Regions from separate parts of the Parageobacillus caldoxylosilyticus genome, predicted to be linked through region 3. Evidence: riboswitches for the same ligand, from Rfam matches in the RefSeq annotation. Region 3 holds a riboswitch; each other region holds the start of a gene.
The links. Region 3 has a riboswitch for S-adenosylmethionine ahead of mtnK (S-methyl-5-thioribose kinase). Riboswitches for the same ligand answer to the same signal wherever they lie in the genome.
Positions count from the first base shown of each region.

Region 1 (6,052 bases), 1.4 Mb from region 3:
CGTGAATTTCTCCGCCTTTTACTTCCAGATTCACGCCTTTTAAAATTTCTTTTCCTTCTACCGATACGTGAAGATCTTTGATCGTCAACACTGCCATGCAGAATACCTCCAATTTTCGCTGAAAATTGTATATATCAGTGTACCACTGATTTTCTTGCCTTTCATTCTCATTTTATTCTCATTACAATCTTATAACAAATGAAAAGTATTAGCAACCTTTTGGGCACAATCTCACTATGTTCATAGTGAAAATTATTATAATGGCAATTGCGTATTATTTTACACGAACAGCGTATTATTTGCGTGCCATCAACTTAGATCGGAAAAATTTACGTCACTAACAAATTTTTCAGACGCTATAAAAAAGACTCCTATGTCGGAGTCTTTTAATGGGTTTGAGATAATTCACGAATGCATTCTTGTACTAGCGTTACCGCTTGGCTCATCGCCGCGCCGCCGGCAAATGCAGCCGCTACCCCACACGCTTCTAAAATTTCTTGTTCCGAAGCCCCTTCGTCTAAACAGCCTTTCGTATGGTAAATCGTGCAATATTCATCTTGCGTAGCAAGGCTGATTCCCAAAGCAATAAGCTGTTTTTCTTTTTTTGATAACGCGCCGGCTTCAAAACAAGCTTCGGTGAAAGCATTGAAGCTGCTAGCAATTTCGGGGAGTTTCTGCGTAAACACGCCAATTCCCTCTTTATAATGGCGAAGAGCCGCTTCAACCGACGTATGTTGTTGCTGGTTCACTCCTTAACACCTCTTTCCATAATTATATCGGTGTTAGTATGCGTCAACTACCCAACGGCTAAACCTTGGGCTTGCAGCTAGCCTAATTGGCTGCCGCGTTCGGCTGGTTGACCGCAGCCCTGCGGATATTTTCCGCAGCCACGTTGTCGGCAGGGGCAGCGTACCCACAAGCGCGACAACAAAACTGATCCCTTGACGGCCTGTTTCTTTGGCAACATGTCCGCAAATCGGACAGGTGCGGGAAGTATTCTTCGGATGAACCAATACCACCCGAACGTCAGCGATCGCTGCTTTATACTCCATAAACTTTCTCAACTGATAAAAAGACCGAGAAGAGTGTTGACGACGCTGTTGCTAGTAGCAAAGCCGATGGATTTTCGTTTTGGAAAAGGTTCTGGAGCGAAAAGCAATCTCGCTAATATAGTTGCAAGCTTGGTTAAACCGTTTCATCGTTTCCAGCAACGCATGGAAATTGTTCAGGGGTTGGCGCTAATTTTATCTTGAGAGTGCAGAGCATTCTTCATTCACCTGCTTTTCTAAATTCATTATACTTATATTGAATAAATAATTCAGTATATATTGAAAATAAGAAAAATCCGCCTTCCTCCCACAGCTAAAGCCGTGGGCTTCCGGCGGGTGTTCTCATGAAGGAAAAAGGAATTAAAATATAGACGAATGGAAGGGAAACAAATGGGAAAATGGATTTCCATGTTCCTCATGATGATTATCATCTCTATCTTGTTATTTTTCTTGGTAGGGGCATTGTTGGAAGACGCTCAACCAACCGATATTGTTACCATCGTTATTTCGCTTCAATGCTCTTTGATCATTACGCTGCTGATCGCCATTCTCGAAAAGCTGCCAAAAAAGAAATAACGGAAGCGAATCGCTTCCGTTATTTTATTGTGCCGCTGGAATGACAGCGCCTTTATATTCTTTTTTAATAAAGTCTTGAATTTCTTTCGACTGCAACACTTCGACAAGCGTTTTAATTTCTTTGCGGTTTTCATCGCCTTTACGTACAGCGATAATATTGACATATGGGTTGTTTTTCGGCGACTCGACAGCAATCGGGTCTTTTGCAGGGTCCAAGCCAGCATCTAGCGCATAGTTCGCGTTAATCACGACCGCATCGCCTTCGCCGTTTTTATAAATTTGCGGCAGCATTCCCGCATCAACATCTGTTTTAAATTTTAAATGTTTCGGATTCTCGACAATGTCTTTCACTGTTGCTTTTGTTTTGTCCACGCCGTCTTTTAACTTAATCAATCCTTTTTCTTGCAGCATCGATAAAATGCGGCCATGGTCGGCAACCGAGTTGCTCATGATGATCGTCGCACCGTCTGGCAATTCTTCAAGGCTTTTATATTTTTTCGAATAAACGCCGATTGGCTCAATATGAATGCCGCCAGCGTTGACAAAGTCATATCCGTGTTCTTTTTTCTGCGCTTCTAAATACGGAATGTGTTGGAAATAGTTCGCGTCAATTTCTTTATCCGCCAACGCTTTGTTTGGCAATACATAATCTTGGAATGTAACAATTTTTAAATCAATGCCTTTTTCTTTTAAAATTGGTTTTGCTTTTTCTAAAATTTCGGCATGCGGAACATTGGAAGCTCCAACGACTAATTTTGTTAATTTCCCTTCTTTTTTGCCACCATCAGCGTTGTTATTGCCTCCGCATGCTGCCAATGCCAACACAAGAACGACGGCAAATAATGCACTAATCCATTTTTTCATATCGATTTCCCCCTTTTTATCGTTTATCTATTTTGGAAGTGACAAAGTCACCAATAAACTGAATGACAAAGACAATTACTAAAACTAGAACGGTAGCGACAAACGTGACATCGTTATGACTGCGCTGGAATCCTTCTAAATAGGCTAAGTTTCCAAGACCGCCGGCACCAACAACCCCTGCCATCGCCGTATATCCGACTAAAGCAATCGCCGTTACAGTAATTCCAGACACAAGCGCAGGCAGTGACTCTGGAAGCAGCACTTTCCAAATAATCGTTGCCGTCGATGCCCCCATCGCTTTCGCGGCTTCAATGACGCCTTTATCAATTTCACGGAGCGCAATTTCCACCATTCTCGCGTAAAATGGCGCTGCTCCGATAATCAAAGCCGGCAATGCCGCGTTGGCGCCAAGCATTGTTCCGACAACGAATTTCGTAAACGGGATTAACAAAATAATTAAGATAATAAATGGAATGGAACGGAAAACATTAACAATAGCAGCAATGATCATATTCACCAGGCGGTTCTCCCAGAGGTTTCCCTTTGACGTTAAAAATAAAAGCAGTCCAAGAATCGTTCCCAATATAAATGTCGCCACAACGGCGACGCCTGTCATATAAAGCGTCTCAACCGTAGCCGCCCAAATCATATCCCATTCTACGTTCGGCAAGAGGTTAGCGAGCATCCGTAATCACCTCCACTGCCACTTGCTGCTGGCGAATATAATCGATCGCGCGGGCCACTTCCTCTTTTTCCCCATCCATATGAACAAACAGCACACCGTAGGCGCCTTGATGAGTTTGTGAAATTTTCCCTTGTAAAATATTTGCATCCACTTGAAACTGACGCACAACATTGGCAATCAGCGGCTGTTCCGCAGCCTCTCCGACGAACGTCAATTGGATAACCGTTCCGTTCGGATATTTATCGAGCAGATGGGTAATCGTTTCTTTTGTTTCCTCCGGTTCAACAACCTGTTGCACAAACCGTTTCGTAATCTCTTGTTTTGGCTGCCGGAACACTTGCAGCACTTCGCCTTGCTCGACAATTTTTCCGTTCTCCATCACTGCGACGCGATCGCAAATTTTACGAATCACATGCATTTCATGGGTAATTAATACGATCGTCAATCCTAAACGTTTATTAATATCCACCAAAAGCTCCAAAATGGAATCGGTTGTCTGCGGGTCTAGCGCGGATGTCGCCTCATCGCACAATAACACTTTTGGATTGTTTGCTAACGCACGCGCGATGCCAACGCGCTGCTTTTGCCCGCCGCTCAGCTGTGACGGGTAAGCATGTTCTCTTCCTTGCAGCCCGACAAGCTGAATTAGCTCATCGACCCGCTTTTTCCGCGTTTCTTTCGGAATACCAGCAATTTCTAAAGGAAATGCAATATTTTCATGAACGGTTCTTGACCATAATAAATTAAAATGCTGGAAAATCATCCCGATTTCCTGGCGAGCCTTTCGCAATTCTTTTCCTTTAATATTAGCCATATCCCGTCCGGCAACAATGACTTTACCGCTTGTCGGTTTTTCCAATCCGTTAAGAAGACGGATGAGCGAGCTTTTCCCCGCGCCGCTATATCCGATAATTCCAAAAATTTCCCCTTCCTTAATTTGCAAAGAAACATTGTCGACTGCGGTGATCGACCCGCTTGCCGCTTCATATATTTTTGTCACATTTTCCAACGTAATCATGCACATTTTCACCTTCCTTCATCTAGCAGGCGGCTCGTTCCAAAAAGAAAACCTTTCTGCTCGAAGAGAACAGAAAGGTAATCATTACCATTCCGTCTCTTATCTCCCAAAGCAGATGCTTTGTGTGAATTGGCACCATTTCAGCGTATATGCTGACGGTTGCCGGGCTTCATTGGGCACATCCCTCCACCTCTCTTGATAAGAGCGCAACAATCATATTATTCAATTACAAATCTTCAATTAATTACAAATTAATTTACGAATGTGATTGTATCATCTTATGTCGAATCATGTCAACAAAAAAAATTTTTCTCCCATATTTTTCGGCAATCTTACTTTTATGATGAAACGGAAATATTCAAAGTAATCCACGTCGCAGCGGCAATGGTCTGCCCTAAATCCTCAATTCATTCATTGATGTTTTCCAATCCCAACAGACGACCAAATCCTCTGTTCCCCCCTTGATTTGTAATAAAAACTCTCTCTTGTCAGGGAGAGAAGGGGGACATGTTTTTGATCTTTTCGAGCCGTCTAGGTTCCTGGAATTAGCACCGTGTTAGGAAAATCAATTGCGGGATTGCACTGGGCAGCCTCTCCGCTTCTTGTAATCAAAGTTTTTTCTGAATGGCAGCACTATTTTCTGCGCCTATGAATTTTTTGCATAGGAAATTATGTGAAACATTATTTAACAAACATATCGATATGGCTTGGCTAAGTGAAGCAATGACTCCAACAATAACATATGCCGGAAACTTCCGGAAATACACACTTCTTTCAGGCGAATTTGCTGCTGCAATTTCATCCTTCCGCTTAATAGCGATTCCAATGCTTCTTTTGACCCGCGCACCGTTAATACCCGACGCTCGTCTACTTCCGCTTTTGGGCTGATTTGATGTTTTGAAATGGCCACGACTGCTGTTTCCGTTTCGCACTCAAAGCGAACGTACAGCTCTTCTTCCGGTAAAATCGGCAATAGATGATTTAATGTTTGCATTCGTTCGGCAAGTTGGCTGACTAGTTCACGCATATTCATTTTATCCGCCTCCCCTTTGTTTCATTTATTTCCATATGAGCGAAAATAATCCTTTAGAAAAAGCTCGACAAATCATTTAGAAAAAGAACAAAATTCCCGTCATTTCCCAAGAAATATGTCAAATGGAGGCAAAATAACTGCTGTTTTCAACGCGAGCGCCAAACACATCATGGGGGAGGGGAATCGTTCACAAATCGTCGATGAACTAGTCTATCTTTGGATTCAAAAAATCTAATGGCTGTTCGGCAACATCTCTTTTATTGTTTCATGCAAATAAGGAACAGAATGAAACGCATACCACTTTTTGACGATATTACCACGTTGAAATAAAAGAAGGCATGGAACGCTTTCAATTTTCCATGCAACCGCCCGCTTCGGTATATAATTAATATCCGTCTGGTAAAACGGAAGAAACGGAAACAATTCCTCGACTACTTCCAGCATCCGTTTGGCAAGCTGACAAGTGCCGCACATCGGCGTATATAAATAAAGGCAAACTACCTCTTCGTTGCGAATGACTTCATCGATTTCAAACGGCTCTATTTTTTTCATTGCCTATTCACCTTTTCAATAAATAATTCATATGCACATCAAAATTCGCACGCAATAATACTTGCGCAATATGCCAATTTGGCGCGGCTGCCACTTCGCGGTAGGCACGGTCAATATAAATATGTTCCGCTTCTGGAAACTCGCGGCGAAACTGCTTGCGTAATTTTTCGCCTGCTTCATCGGCATCGACTAATATATAAACGTCTTTATAATAAAGCTCGTCAATCAGCTCCTCCAGCCTGGCATCGCTGATTGTCCCGTTGGTGCAAATAATT
Region 1 covers NZ_CP040553.1:2,266,774-2,272,825, reverse strand. Annotated here, with positions in the region: gene sufC (Fe-S cluster assembly ATPase SufC) at 1-97, opposite strand, end outside; gene BV455_RS11480 (carboxymuconolactone decarboxylase family protein) at 387-749, opposite strand; gene BV455_RS20395 (zinc ribbon domain-containing protein) at 783-1,052, opposite strand; gene BV455_RS11470 (hypothetical protein) at 1,440-1,625, shown strand; gene BV455_RS11465 (MetQ/NlpA family ABC transporter substrate-binding protein) at 1,650-2,489, opposite strand; gene BV455_RS11460 (methionine ABC transporter permease) at 2,506-3,174, opposite strand; gene BV455_RS11455 (methionine ABC transporter ATP-binding protein) at 3,164-4,192, opposite strand; SAM riboswitch class I at 4,289-4,397, opposite strand; gene BV455_RS11450 (SCP2 sterol-binding domain-containing protein) at 4,878-5,225, opposite strand; gene BV455_RS11445 (thioredoxin family protein) at 5,457-5,777, opposite strand; gene BV455_RS11440 (toprim domain-containing protein) at 5,785-6,052, opposite strand, start outside.
Region 1: linked by a shared signal. The riboswitch ahead of BV455_RS11455 (methionine ABC transporter ATP-binding protein) and the one ahead of mtnK (S-methyl-5-thioribose kinase) in region 3 are both predicted to bind S-adenosylmethionine.

Region 2 (6,052 bases), 1.5 Mb from region 3:
GCGACAATATATCCTTTTCCTTCCCGTTCAAAAATGCTTGCCGTTGGTTCAAAAAGCTGGACGAAATCGCCCGTGCCGCTGGCAAAAGCGTTGGCGATATTAGCAAAATCAACATTTTGAATAAGGTTTAAATCTTTATGTGGATCAATGCCGTGTTTTTTCAGCACAAATTCGCCGACCATTTGCGGCATGCCGCCCTTGCGCTGGCCGAGAAAGGTGCTTCCTTTCAGCTGATCCCAACTGAAGTTGTCAATTTTATGGCGGGAAACGAGGAATGTCCCGTCTGTCTGTGTGAGTTGCGCGAAGTTAATGACTGGATCGTTTGTGCCTTGGCTGTAGACATAAATCGATGTTTCCGATCCGACAAGGGCAATATCGGCTCCGCCGGAAAGAAGGGTAGTCATCGTTTTATCGCCGCCCCACGTGGTGGTGAGTTCTATGTCTAATCCTTCTTCTTTAAAAAATCCTTTTGCCAGGGCGACATATTGCGGGGCATAGAATATGGAGCGAGTCACTTCCGCAAGCCGTATCTTTTTTACTTCCTCCTCTTTTTGTTGTCCGCAAGCGGCTAGAGGAATAATAAGGAGAAAGAGAAAAAGCGACATTATGGCCATTTTTTTCATGCAGGCAGCCTCCTTAACAAGTAACTTACTTCCACCTTATCGTATGCAAGCAAAAAAAATGTGTGAATGCCTAATGGAAAGGAGGAAATGGTGATGGATGGATATATTGTCGAGCAATATCGCTTTCCTTCCCCCAATCCGCATATTGATGTATTTCTTGTCACCTATTTATGCCAAGGATTAAAAATAAAAGGCTTTTTGGCCATACCGAAAGCGTCTGAAGTGTATGACGGTTTTTTATATTTGCGCGGCGGCATTAAAAATGTCGGGAAAGTACGTCTGGCGCGCATTACCCAGTTTGCCGCGTACGGATTTGTCGTGATGGCGCCGTTTTACCGCGGCAACCAAGGTGGGGAAGGAAATGAAGATTTTGCCGGGGAAGACCGCTATGATGCGCTTGCCGCGTTTCGGCTGCTGCAGCAGCATCCAAACGTGAATGAAAAGCGGATTCATGTCTTTGGTTTTTCCCGCGGGGGAGCGATGGCGCTGCATACGGCGATTTTAGAGCCGCGGGTTTGTTCTGTTGCGGTATGGGGCGGAGTATCCGATGTAGCGCTTACCTATTGGGAGCGGGAAGATTTGCGGAGAATGATGAAGCGGGTCATCGGCGGCACACCTGCAAAATATCCAGAGCGATACCGCTGGCGGACGCCATTATACGAAATGGAGAAAATTCATGCTCCTGTCTTAATCATTCATGGGGAAAAAGACCGCAATGTTTCGATTGAGCATGCGTATCGTCTGGAGAAAAGACTGAAAGAATTAAATAAGCAAGTGACAACATGGTATTTTCCACATTTTACGCATTATTTTCCACCAAAAGAAAATCGCGAGACCGTCCGGCGGTTGACAGAATGGATGAAAAGTCAGCCGAATGTATGATACGATAAAAAGAAAAGGGGTGTGTTGCAATGGGCATGCCGCTGGAGCTGCAAACGCTGATTGTCACAAAAGGAAAAGAAAGGCGCGTAAAAGATAATTTGTTTATTTTAGAAAAAGAAGGATATCGCCTTTATCCTCTTGATATTCCGCTAGAGGTTAGAAGAACGCTGCAAAGCGAAGCGAGCGGTCAAGCGGTGGTGAAAAAACTGGAACTTGCCGATAATCGGACGATTGTCACGTATGAGCTTGTCGCCTTGCATTCAACGAATTAAAAAAGGAGGGAATTGCTCCCTCCTTTTCGATTATACAAGCGGACCTCCAAGTGCTTCAATTTCCGGTGCAATATGCTTGAATTTTTGGAAGTTTGCGCGGAATTTTGCGGCCAGCTCTTTTGCTTTTTGTTCATATGCATTTTTATCCGCCCATGTATTTTGCGGCTGCAGCACTTCATCTGGCACTCCTGGAATATGAAGCGGAATGGCCAAGCCGAAAATAGGGTCTTTCACTGTTTCGACATTGTCCAGTTCTCCTTCGACTGCTGCTTGCACCATTGCGCGCGTGTAGGCCAGCTTCATGCGGCTGCCGACTCCGTACTCCCCGCCGGTCCAACCAGTGTTGACGAGGAATACCCGCACGTTATGTTCAACGATTTTTTTGCCGAGCATTTCCGCATAGCGCACGGCCGGGAGCGGCAAAAATGGAGCGCCGAAGCAAGTAGAGAACGTAGCTTGCGGAGAAGTGATTCCCCGTTCGGTGCCGGCGAGCTTGCTCGTATAGCCGCTTAAGAAATGGTACATTGCTTGCTCGCGCGTCAGTTTGCTAATTGGCGGCAATACGCCAAACGCGTCTGCGGTTAAGAAAATAATCGTTGATGGGTGGCCGGCGACGCTTGGATCCACGATATTGGCAATGGCCTGAATCGGATAAGCAGCTCGCGTATTTTCCGTTAATGTCGCATCATCGTAATCTGGCATTCTTGTCTGTTCGTCAACCACCACGTTTTCAAGCACTGCTCCGAACCCAATGGCGTCAAAAATTTGCGGTTCTTTTTCGCGGGATAGGTTGATGCATTTCGCATAGCATCCGCCTTCGATATTAAAGATGCCGCGGTTTGACCAGCCGTGTTCGTCATCACCGATTAAGCGGCGGTTTGGATCAGCGGAAAGCGTCGTTTTTCCCGTTCCCGACAGCCCGAAAAATAATGCAACATCTCCTTCTTTGCCGACGTTGGCCGAGCAATGCATAGAAAGAATCCCTTGTTCCGGAAGCAAATAGTTCATCACCGAGAAAATCGATTTTTTCATTTCGCCAGCATATTCTGTGCCGCCAATTAATACGATGCGGCGTTCAAAAGAAATGATAATAAACGCTTCTGATCTTGTTCCGTCCACCGCAGGATCTGCTTTGAAATTTGGAGCAGAGATCACCGTAAATTGCGCTTCGTGTGTTTGTAATTCCTCTGCACTTGGGCGAATAAATAATTGATGGGCAAATAAATTGTGCCAAGCAAATTCGTTGATAACTTGAATCGGCAAACGATATTTAGAATCAGCGCCGGCAAATCCTTTAAAGACAAAAATCTCATCTTGTTTCATTAAATAATCAAGCACTTTATTATATAAGTTTTCAAACACTTCTTCCGAAATTGGCTGATTGACGGTTCCCCAATCGATTTTTTCTTTCGTTGCGGCTTCTTCGACAATGTATTTATCTTTCGGCGAGCGTCCTGTATACTTTCCTGTTGTTACCGCTACCGCCCCAGTAGCTGTTAACTGGCCTTCCTTTCGCTGCAACACTTTTTCCACCAGCTGGGCTACCGATAAATTATGAAATACGTTTGGTTGTTGCAATAATAATGAAAGTTTATTGGTCATTTTTGCGATCCCCATGTTCAAAACCTGCCTTTTTTTATTTAAATAATCTCTGCAAATAGTATAACACATTTTTGTTATTAGTCCATACTATTTATGACGATTTATTTTATTTATTTTTCCTTTTTTTTTCAAAAAAAATTCGTCATATTTTGTTGACTTTTCCCGTTTCATTACGATAAGATAAGTCATTGAACGGATACTCTTATCCCGAGTTGGTGGAGGGACAGGCCCAATGAAGCCCAGCAACCGTCACAACTGGAAACATGTGAAATGGTGCTAACCTGTGGCAAGGCGATGTCCTTGAACGATAAGAGTGAAAGGAGCAATACGATTGCAATGACCTTTCCTCACCGTTACAGGAAAGGTTTTTTTATATGAGAAAATGAAATAAGGGAAATGAGTACCGTATCGCCCGCCGTTTGCGGCATCATCATTTTTTGATGTTTGATTAAGGAAAGAGGAGGAAAATGCCGAATGTCAAAAAAAAGACGTTTATTTACTTCAGAGTCTGTAACAGAAGGTCATCCGGATAAAATTTGCGACCAAATTTCCGATGCGATTTTAGATGCGATTTTAGAAAAAGATCCGAATGCTCGTGTCGCCTGCGAAACGAGCGTGACAACAGGGCTTGTGCTCGTAAGCGGAGAAATTACGACATCGACATATGTGGATATTCCAAGAATTGTTCGCGATACGGTTCGCGAAATCGGCTATACGCGCGCCAAATTCGGTTTTGACGCGGATACATGCGCCGTGTTGACATCGATTGACGAGCAGTCGCCGGATATCGCGATGGGGGTCGATCGAGCGTTAGAAGCTCGTGAAGGTCAGATGACTGACGAGGAAATCGAAGCGATCGGTGCCGGAGACCAAGGGCTGATGTTTGGATTTGCCTGCAATGAAACGAAAGAATTAATGCCGCTTCCGATTTCTTTGGCGCATCGTTTAGCCCGTCGTTTGGCTGAAGTACGGAAAAAGGATATTTTGCCATATTTACGTCCAGATGGCAAAACACAAGTAACGGTAGAATATGACGAAAACGGCAAACCAGTACGCGTGGATACGATTGTCGTATCCGCACAGCATCATCCGGAAATTACGCAAGAGCAAATTGAACGCGATATTAAAGAACATGTCATTAAGCCGGTTGTGCCAAACGAGCTCATCGATGAAAACACAAAATACTTTATTAACCCGACAGGACGATTTGTCATCGGCGGACCTCAAGGGGATGCAGGTTTAACAGGACGGAAAATTATTGTAGACACGTACGGCGGCTATGCCCGTCACGGCGGCGGCGCGTTCTCTGGAAAAGATCCGACAAAAGTAGACCGTTCTGCAGCATATGCGGCCCGTTATGTCGCGAAAAATATCGTGGCGGCAGGACTTGCCGATAAGTGCGAAGTGCAGCTAGCCTATGCGATCGGGGTAGCAAGACCGGTTTCGATTTCCATTGACACATTTGGCACAGGAAAAGTATCGGAAGACATTTTAATTGAAGTCGTGCGCAACAACTTTGATCTGCGCCCGGCAGGCATTATTAAAATGTTAGATTTGCGCCGTCCGATTTACAAGCAAACGGCTGCTTACGGCCATTTTGGACGCACGGATATCGACCTGCCGTGGGAGCGCACGGATAAAGCAGAAACATTGAAAGAGCAAGCTTTTTCCTTGGCGAAGCAACAATAAATTAATGAATATGGAAAGGAGAGTTACAGCAACTGTAGCTCTCTTTTTTTGTTCAAAAAAGCAGATTAAGTTATTTCAATGGTTTTGCAATCGATATGTTAACGGTTTATTTAAAAAAAGGAAATTTTATAGTTTTATTGCTTCAAATCTATGATATAATCAGCATGCTGAATGAATATAAAGAAATGGGTGAAATACACATGTGCGGGTTTATTGGATGTGTTTATGATCATCCAAAAATGCTAGACGAGCAATGGAAGAAAACGTTTGAAGAAATGAATAATATGATCACGCACCGTGGTCCAGACGACGAGGGGTATTTTTTCGATGACTATGTCCATTTTGGCTTTCGTCGGTTGAGCATCATCGACTTAGAAGGGGGTCATCAACCGTTATCGTACGCAAACGAGCGATATTGGATTATTTTTAATGGAGAAATTTATAACTATATTGAGCTACGCGAAGAGTTGTGTGCGAAGGGATACGAATTTGCCACACATTCTGATACGGAAGTGATTATTGCGCTATATAGTCATGAAAGAGAAAAAGCGGTAGAGAAGCTTCGCGGCATGTTTGCATTTGTCATTTGGGATAAAGAAGAAAAAACGATTTTTGCCGCACGTGATCCATTTGGCATTAAACCATTTTTCTATCTTGAAGAAGAAGGGCGGACGTTTTTTGCATCGGAAAAGAAAAGCATCTTGCATGCGATGGAAAACAATGTTCTCGATTATGACGCGCTTCAGCATTACCTAACATATCAATACGTGCCTGAGCCAATGACAATGTCCGTTGGCATTAATAAATTAGAGCCGGGTCATTACATCAAAAAGAAAGTCGGTGAACCATTAACGGTACACCGTTATTGGAAAGCGCGGTTTCAGCCAGTATGGAAATCGGAAGATGAATTCGTCAAAGAGATTCGCGATGTTTTGTTTGATTCCGTGCGGGTACATATGCGCAGCGATGTGCCGGTTGGCTCTT
Region 2 covers NZ_CP040553.1:2,399,591-2,405,642, forward strand. Annotated here, with positions in the region: gene BV455_RS12245 (ABC transporter substrate-binding protein) at 1-623, opposite strand, end outside; gene BV455_RS12250 (alpha/beta hydrolase family protein) at 717-1,505, shown strand; gene BV455_RS12255 (DUF2584 domain-containing protein) at 1,535-1,777, shown strand; gene pckA (phosphoenolpyruvate carboxykinase (ATP)) at 1,808-3,394, opposite strand; SAM riboswitch class I at 3,579-3,693, shown strand; gene metK (methionine adenosyltransferase) at 3,854-5,068, shown strand; gene asnB (asparagine synthase (glutamine-hydrolyzing)) at 5,269-6,052, shown strand, end outside.
Region 2: linked by a shared signal. The riboswitch ahead of metK (methionine adenosyltransferase) and the one ahead of mtnK (S-methyl-5-thioribose kinase) in region 3 are both predicted to bind S-adenosylmethionine.

Region 3 (6,052 bases):
TGAAATTCTAGTGCAACATCATATATCGTAAAAATCAAAATGTAAAGTAAATTTTTTCGAGGTGAACACGAATGACATTAAAAATTGCCTGCCTGCAGCTGGATATTGTCTTCGGCAGTCCGCACGAAAACGAACAGGTTGTAGAAAGAGAAATAGAAAAAATTGCAAAAGAACGTCCGGATGTCATCGTTCTTCCTGAACTATGGACGACTGGCTATGACTTAACTCGTCTCGATGAAATCGCCGATGAAAATGGCGAACGCGCGAAAACGTTCATGACAAAACTGGCAAAATCGTACCGCGTCCATCTTGTCGCCGGTTCAGTCGCCAAAAAAACGGCAAAAGGCGTGACAAACACGATGTATGTCGTCGACCGAAACGGCACGGTCGTTGGCGAATACAGCAAACTGCACCTCTTTCAGTTGATGGATGAGCATCTTTACCTCCAGCCTGGGGAGGATACCGGTTTATTTACGCTCGAAAACACCTTATGCGCCGGTGTCATTTGCTATGACATCCGCTTTCCGGAATGGATCCGCGTCCATGCGGTCCAGGGGGCGGAAGTGCTGTTTGTCGTTGCCCAGTGGCCGCTCCCCCGCCTTGCCCATTGGCGCACGCTGCTTGCGGCGCGCGCCATTGAAAATCAATGCTATGTCGTCGCTTGCAACCGCGCCGGCAGCGACCCGAACAACGTGTTTGCCGGCCATTCCATGATCATCGATCCATGGGGAGAAATCATTGCCGAGGCGGGCGAGGAGCCTTGCGCACTCACCGCGCAAATCGATTTGCAAAAAGTGCAGGAAGTGCGGGCGCGCATCCCGATTTTTGCCGATCGCCGTCCCGAATATTATCAGACGGCAGAAAAAAATTTTAAAAAAAGTATTGACAAATGAATTCGTCAGCGTGTATGATTCGAATCAAACGCACAAATATTTTCTAACATAAGCAAAAATTCGAAAAATGAATATACTGAAAATACTCTTATCAAGAGTTGGCTGAGGGAATTGGCCCAATGAAGCCCAGCAACCGACCGTAATACTATCGTGAGATAGGGCGCACGTTTTTTTCGGCGCCGGAAGTTTCATCTTCCGCAGGGCACGGTGCTAAGTCCAACAGAAAGACTTGTTCTTTCTGGAAGATAAGAGGTGCGAAGACTTGGAATCTTCAAGCCTCTTTCTATGCAGAAAGAGGCTTTTTAATTTATTTGCTGAAGGGGGATTTTATTCCAATGTCGATCTCACATTCATCCGTTTATGAACCATTAACAGAACAAGGAGCCATTTCTTTAGCCGTGCGCCTCGGCCTCTTCCGCGAAGGAGCGCCGCTTGTCTGCCGGGAAATCGGGGACGGTAACCTTAATCTCGTTTTCCGCATCGTCGATAAAGAAGCGAAAAAAGGGATTATCATCAAACAAGCCCTTCCATATGCGAAAGTCGTTGGGGAAAGCTGGCCGCTCACCTTAAAACGCGCGGTAATCGAAAGCAATGCGCTGCGCACATTTGCCGGCTATGCGCCGCAATATGTACCAAAAGTTTACTATTCCGATGAATCTTTAGCCATTACCGTGATGGAAGACTTGTCGCGTTTGCAAATTGCCCGCAAAGGCTTGATTGAAGGGAAAACATATCCGCTTCTATCTCAGCATATCGGCGAATTTATCGCAAAAACGTTATTTTACACGTCGGATTTCGGCATGAATCAGCAAGAAAAAAAACAGCTGGCGCAAAGCTTTGTCAATCCGGAACTGTGCAAAATCACGGAAGATCTTGTATTTACCGATCCGTTTTTTAATCATGAAACGAACAACTTTGAAGAAGAACTGCGCGACGATGTCGAATCGCTTTGGAACGATGACAAACTTCACTTAGAGGTTGCCAAATTAAAGCGCAAGTTTTTAACCGAAGGGGATGCGCTCATTCACGGTGACTTGCACACAGGCAGCATTTTCGCCAGCGACAAAGAAACGAAAATCATTGATCCAGAGTTTGCGTTTTACGGTCCATTTGGATTTGACATCGGCCAGTTTTTCGCAAACTTGCTGTTAAATGCGTTGTCCCGCCCAGAATCGCAGCAAGAGCCGTTATTTGCTCATATTGACAACACATGGAAAGTATTTACAACCGTCTTTTCTGAACTTTGGCATACGCACAATGTCGAACCGTATGCGAAAACGAAAGGACTATTAGAAGAGGTGCTGCATCATACCTTTGTCGATGCGATCGGCTTTGCCGGCTGCGAAGTGATCCGCCGCACAATTGGCTTGGCACATGTCGCCGACCTGGACGGCATCGAAAATAAAGAGGAACGTTTGCAAGCAAAACGCCACGCGCTTCGCCTTGGCAGAAGCCTTATCTTGCGACGTGAAACATTATCTAGCATCAAAGAAATTCGTTCTCTTTTCGCACAAACAGTGCTAGCACCAACGAATTAACACAATGAAAGGAAGAACCATATGGCAGAACCATTCGCAATCCCACGCTCTGTAGAATGGAACGACACGCATATTACGATTTTAAATCAACAAAAGCTGCCGTTAGTGACGGAATATTTGCGATTGGAAAATATTGAAGACGTTTGGGAGGCGATTGCGTCGCTGAAAGTGCGCGGCGCCCCGGCAATCGGCATTGCCGCCGCTTACGGCCTCGCGCTTGCCGCCCAGCAATATGAAACAGAATCACTGGAACATTTTAAAAAACAGTTGCAAAAAGACCGTGACTACTTAGCAAGCGCCCGGCCAACAGCAGTCAATCTGTTTTGGGCGCTGGACCGCCTTGTTGCCAGCATCGCCCATGCTTCCTCTGTCAATGAAGCAAAAACAACGCTCGTCCATGAAGCGATTCGTATTCAAATTGAAGATGAGGACGTTTGCCGGCGAATCGGGGAACATGCGCTTTCCTTGTTTCAAAACGGCGACCGCATTTTAACGATTTGCAACGCCGGATCGATCGCCACCGCCCGTTACGGCACGGCGCTTGCCCCGTTTTATTTGGCGAAAGAAAAAGGAATGAATCTGCACGTGTACGCGTCGGAAACACGCCCTGTCCTGCAAGGGGCAAGATTGACGACGTGGGAATTAATGCAGGCTGGCGTAGATGTGACGCTTATTACCGATAATATGGCGGCACAAACGATCAAGGCGAAAAACATTACCGCCGTCATCGTCGGCGCCGACCGCATTGCCGCCAACGGCGATACAGCCAATAAAATTGGCACGTTTGGCCTTGCCTTGCTGGCTAAAGCATTCGGCATTCCGTTTTATGTAGCCGCGCCGCTGTCAACGATCGATTTAGCGACAAAAACAGGAGAAGAAATTCCAATCGAGGAACGCAAACCAGAGGAAGTGACACATATCGCCGGAACGCCGATCGCCCCGGAAGGAGTAAACGTCTATAATCCGGCCTTTGACGTTACGCCGCACCATCTCATTACGGCTATCATTACCGAACAAGGCATCATTCGCGGCAATTATGAAACGGAACTTCCAGCACTATTTGCAAAGGGGGAACAGCATGAAGCGATTTAGACTTAACTATTTATTGGCACTTCTTTTTTCCGCTATCGTCATCCTTAGCGGCTGCATGAACGAACAAGATGCCGTCAGTCCGAAACCGGCCAAACAAGAAAACGGCACGGCTGAGAAAACGGCCGAAACGACGGCGGCGGCAACCGAACAAGCAGAAATCCCTGATAAATTAAAGAAACCGATTAAAATCGCCGCCATTATGCAAATGTCGATTGGCACCTTTTCTTCGCAATATATCGCCGGGGTAAAAGAACAAGTGCAAAAATTTGGCGGCGAAGTGCAAATTTACAATGCGGACAACGATTTAACGAAAATGGCTTCTTATGTCGAAACAGCGATTACGCAAAACGTTGATGCGATTCTATTAGACCATGGCCGGGCGGATGCGCTCGAAGGACCGGTGAAAAAGGCGGTCGCGAAAGGCATTCCTGTCGTCGCGTTTGACAACGATTTAAACATCCCAGGCGTAACGGTCATTGACCAAGACGACTACAGCCTCGCCTGGAAGACGTTAAAAACGTTGGCCGAAGACTTAAACGGCGAAGGAAACATCGTCACGATTTGGGTCGGCGGATTTACACCGATGGAGCGGCGCCATGTGATTTACGATGCGTTTAAAAAACGCTATCCGAACATCAAAGAAGTGGCGAAATTCGGTACAGCCAGCGCCAATACCGCCTTGGACACGCAAACGCAAATGGAAGCGATTTTGAAAAAATATCCGAATAAAGGCGATATTGATGCGGTGTTTGCGACTTGGGACGAATTTGCCAAAGGCGCAACGCGAGCGATCGAGCAAGCAGGACGCAATGAAATTAAAGTATATGGCATCGATTTAAGCGATGAAGATTTGCAAATAATGCAAAAACCAAACAGCCCGTGGGTCGCTACGACCGCAACAGACCCGGCGGAAGTCGGCCGCGTTCAAGTCCGCTTTGCTTATCAAAAAATCGCCGGGGAAAGAACGCCAAACATTTATTCGCTAGAACCGCATTTAGTCAAACGATCCGATTTGCCTAACCAACAAGTGTCAATGAAAGACCTTCACCAATACATCGCCGGATGGGGACAGTCGAATGTGGCGGTTTCCCCTTGGATGAAAACGCTGGAAGCACAGGTGAAGAACAAATGAGCGGTCTTTATATGAATCATATTTATAAATCGTTTGGAACTATCAACGTATTAAACGGCGTGAGCCTCCATGTTCAACCTGGGGAAGTTCACGCCCTTTTAGGGATGAATGGCGCCGGCAAAAGCACATTAATGAAAATTCTGGCAGGCGATCTTTCCCCTGATCAAGGTACGATTACCATTGATGGGAAAGAGCAGCAGTTTTCCTCGCCTGCTGATGCCAAAAAGGCGGGCATTGGTTTAGTGGTTCAGGAAGTCGATACGGCTCTCTTTCCCGCCTTGACTGTCTATGAAAATATTGCCGCCGATGAGATCGCAAAGACAAAACAAAAGCCACTGCTTTCATGGAAACAACAAAAAGAACGGGCTGCAGAGCTGTTGCGCCGAGTCGGCCTGTCGATTTCGCCGGCCAAACTCATTCGCGAATGTTCCCTGCATGAAAAACAGCTGATTGTTCTGGCAAAAGTCCTGTCTTCTTCAGCACGCTACATCATTTTGGATGAGCCGACCGCCGCGCTGAGCGAGACGGAAACAAAGCGGCTGTTTACGATTATCAATGAACTTAAAGCGCAAGGCGTTTCCTTTATCTATATTTCTCACAAATTAAAGGAAATTAAAGAAATTTGCGACCGCGTCACGATTTTGCGCGATGGGAACGTCGTCCACCATGGCGATGTTGCCTCTCTTTCTCTAGAAGAAATGATCCGCTATATGGTAGGACGCTCTTACACAACGGCGCAAAGGGAAACCCGCACATACGGGGATGATCGTCTTTTTGAAGTGAAACAGCTTCATATCGCTAAAACAAATACAACGGTCGACCTCTACGTTCATAAAGGGGAAATTGTTGGCATCGCCGGACTTGTCGGAGCGGGAAAAACGGAGCTGGCGGAAAGTTTAATTGCCAGCAGCAAAACAACCGGCGAATGGTGGATCGACGGAAAACGTTATGCATTTGCTTCCCCAAAAGAGGCGATTGCGGCCGGCATTTGCTTAATTCCGGAAGAACGGAGAAAACAAGGACTTTTTCTTCAGGAACCAGTTCGCACCAATCTTACCGTCCGGCTACTATCTTCATTAACGAAATGGCTGTGGGTGCGGCAAAAAAAAGAAACATCCGTTGCCAAACAGCTTGTCGATTCCTTGCAAATTCATCCGCCTTTCCTGTCGACGAGCGTGCGGCAATTAAGCGGCGGCAACCAGCAAAAAGTCGTGATCGGGAAATGGTTAAAAACCGATGCGCGCATATTCATTTTTGACGAACCGACAAAAGGAATTGACATCAACGCCAAGCAAGAAGTATTTTCAATCATCCGTTCCCTTGCCGACGAAGGGAAAGCGATTTTGTATTTAACAAGCGAATTTCAAGAACTGCTTGATATTGCCGATACGATTTAC
Region 3 covers NZ_CP040553.1:870,645-876,696, forward strand. Annotated here, with positions in the region: gene BV455_RS04435 (carbon-nitrogen family hydrolase) at 72-893, shown strand; SAM riboswitch class I at 979-1,145, shown strand; gene mtnK (S-methyl-5-thioribose kinase) at 1,229-2,431, shown strand; gene mtnA (S-methyl-5-thioribose-1-phosphate isomerase) at 2,453-3,523, shown strand; gene BV455_RS04450 (sugar ABC transporter substrate-binding protein) at 3,510-4,655, shown strand; gene BV455_RS04455 (sugar ABC transporter ATP-binding protein) at 4,652-6,052, shown strand, end outside.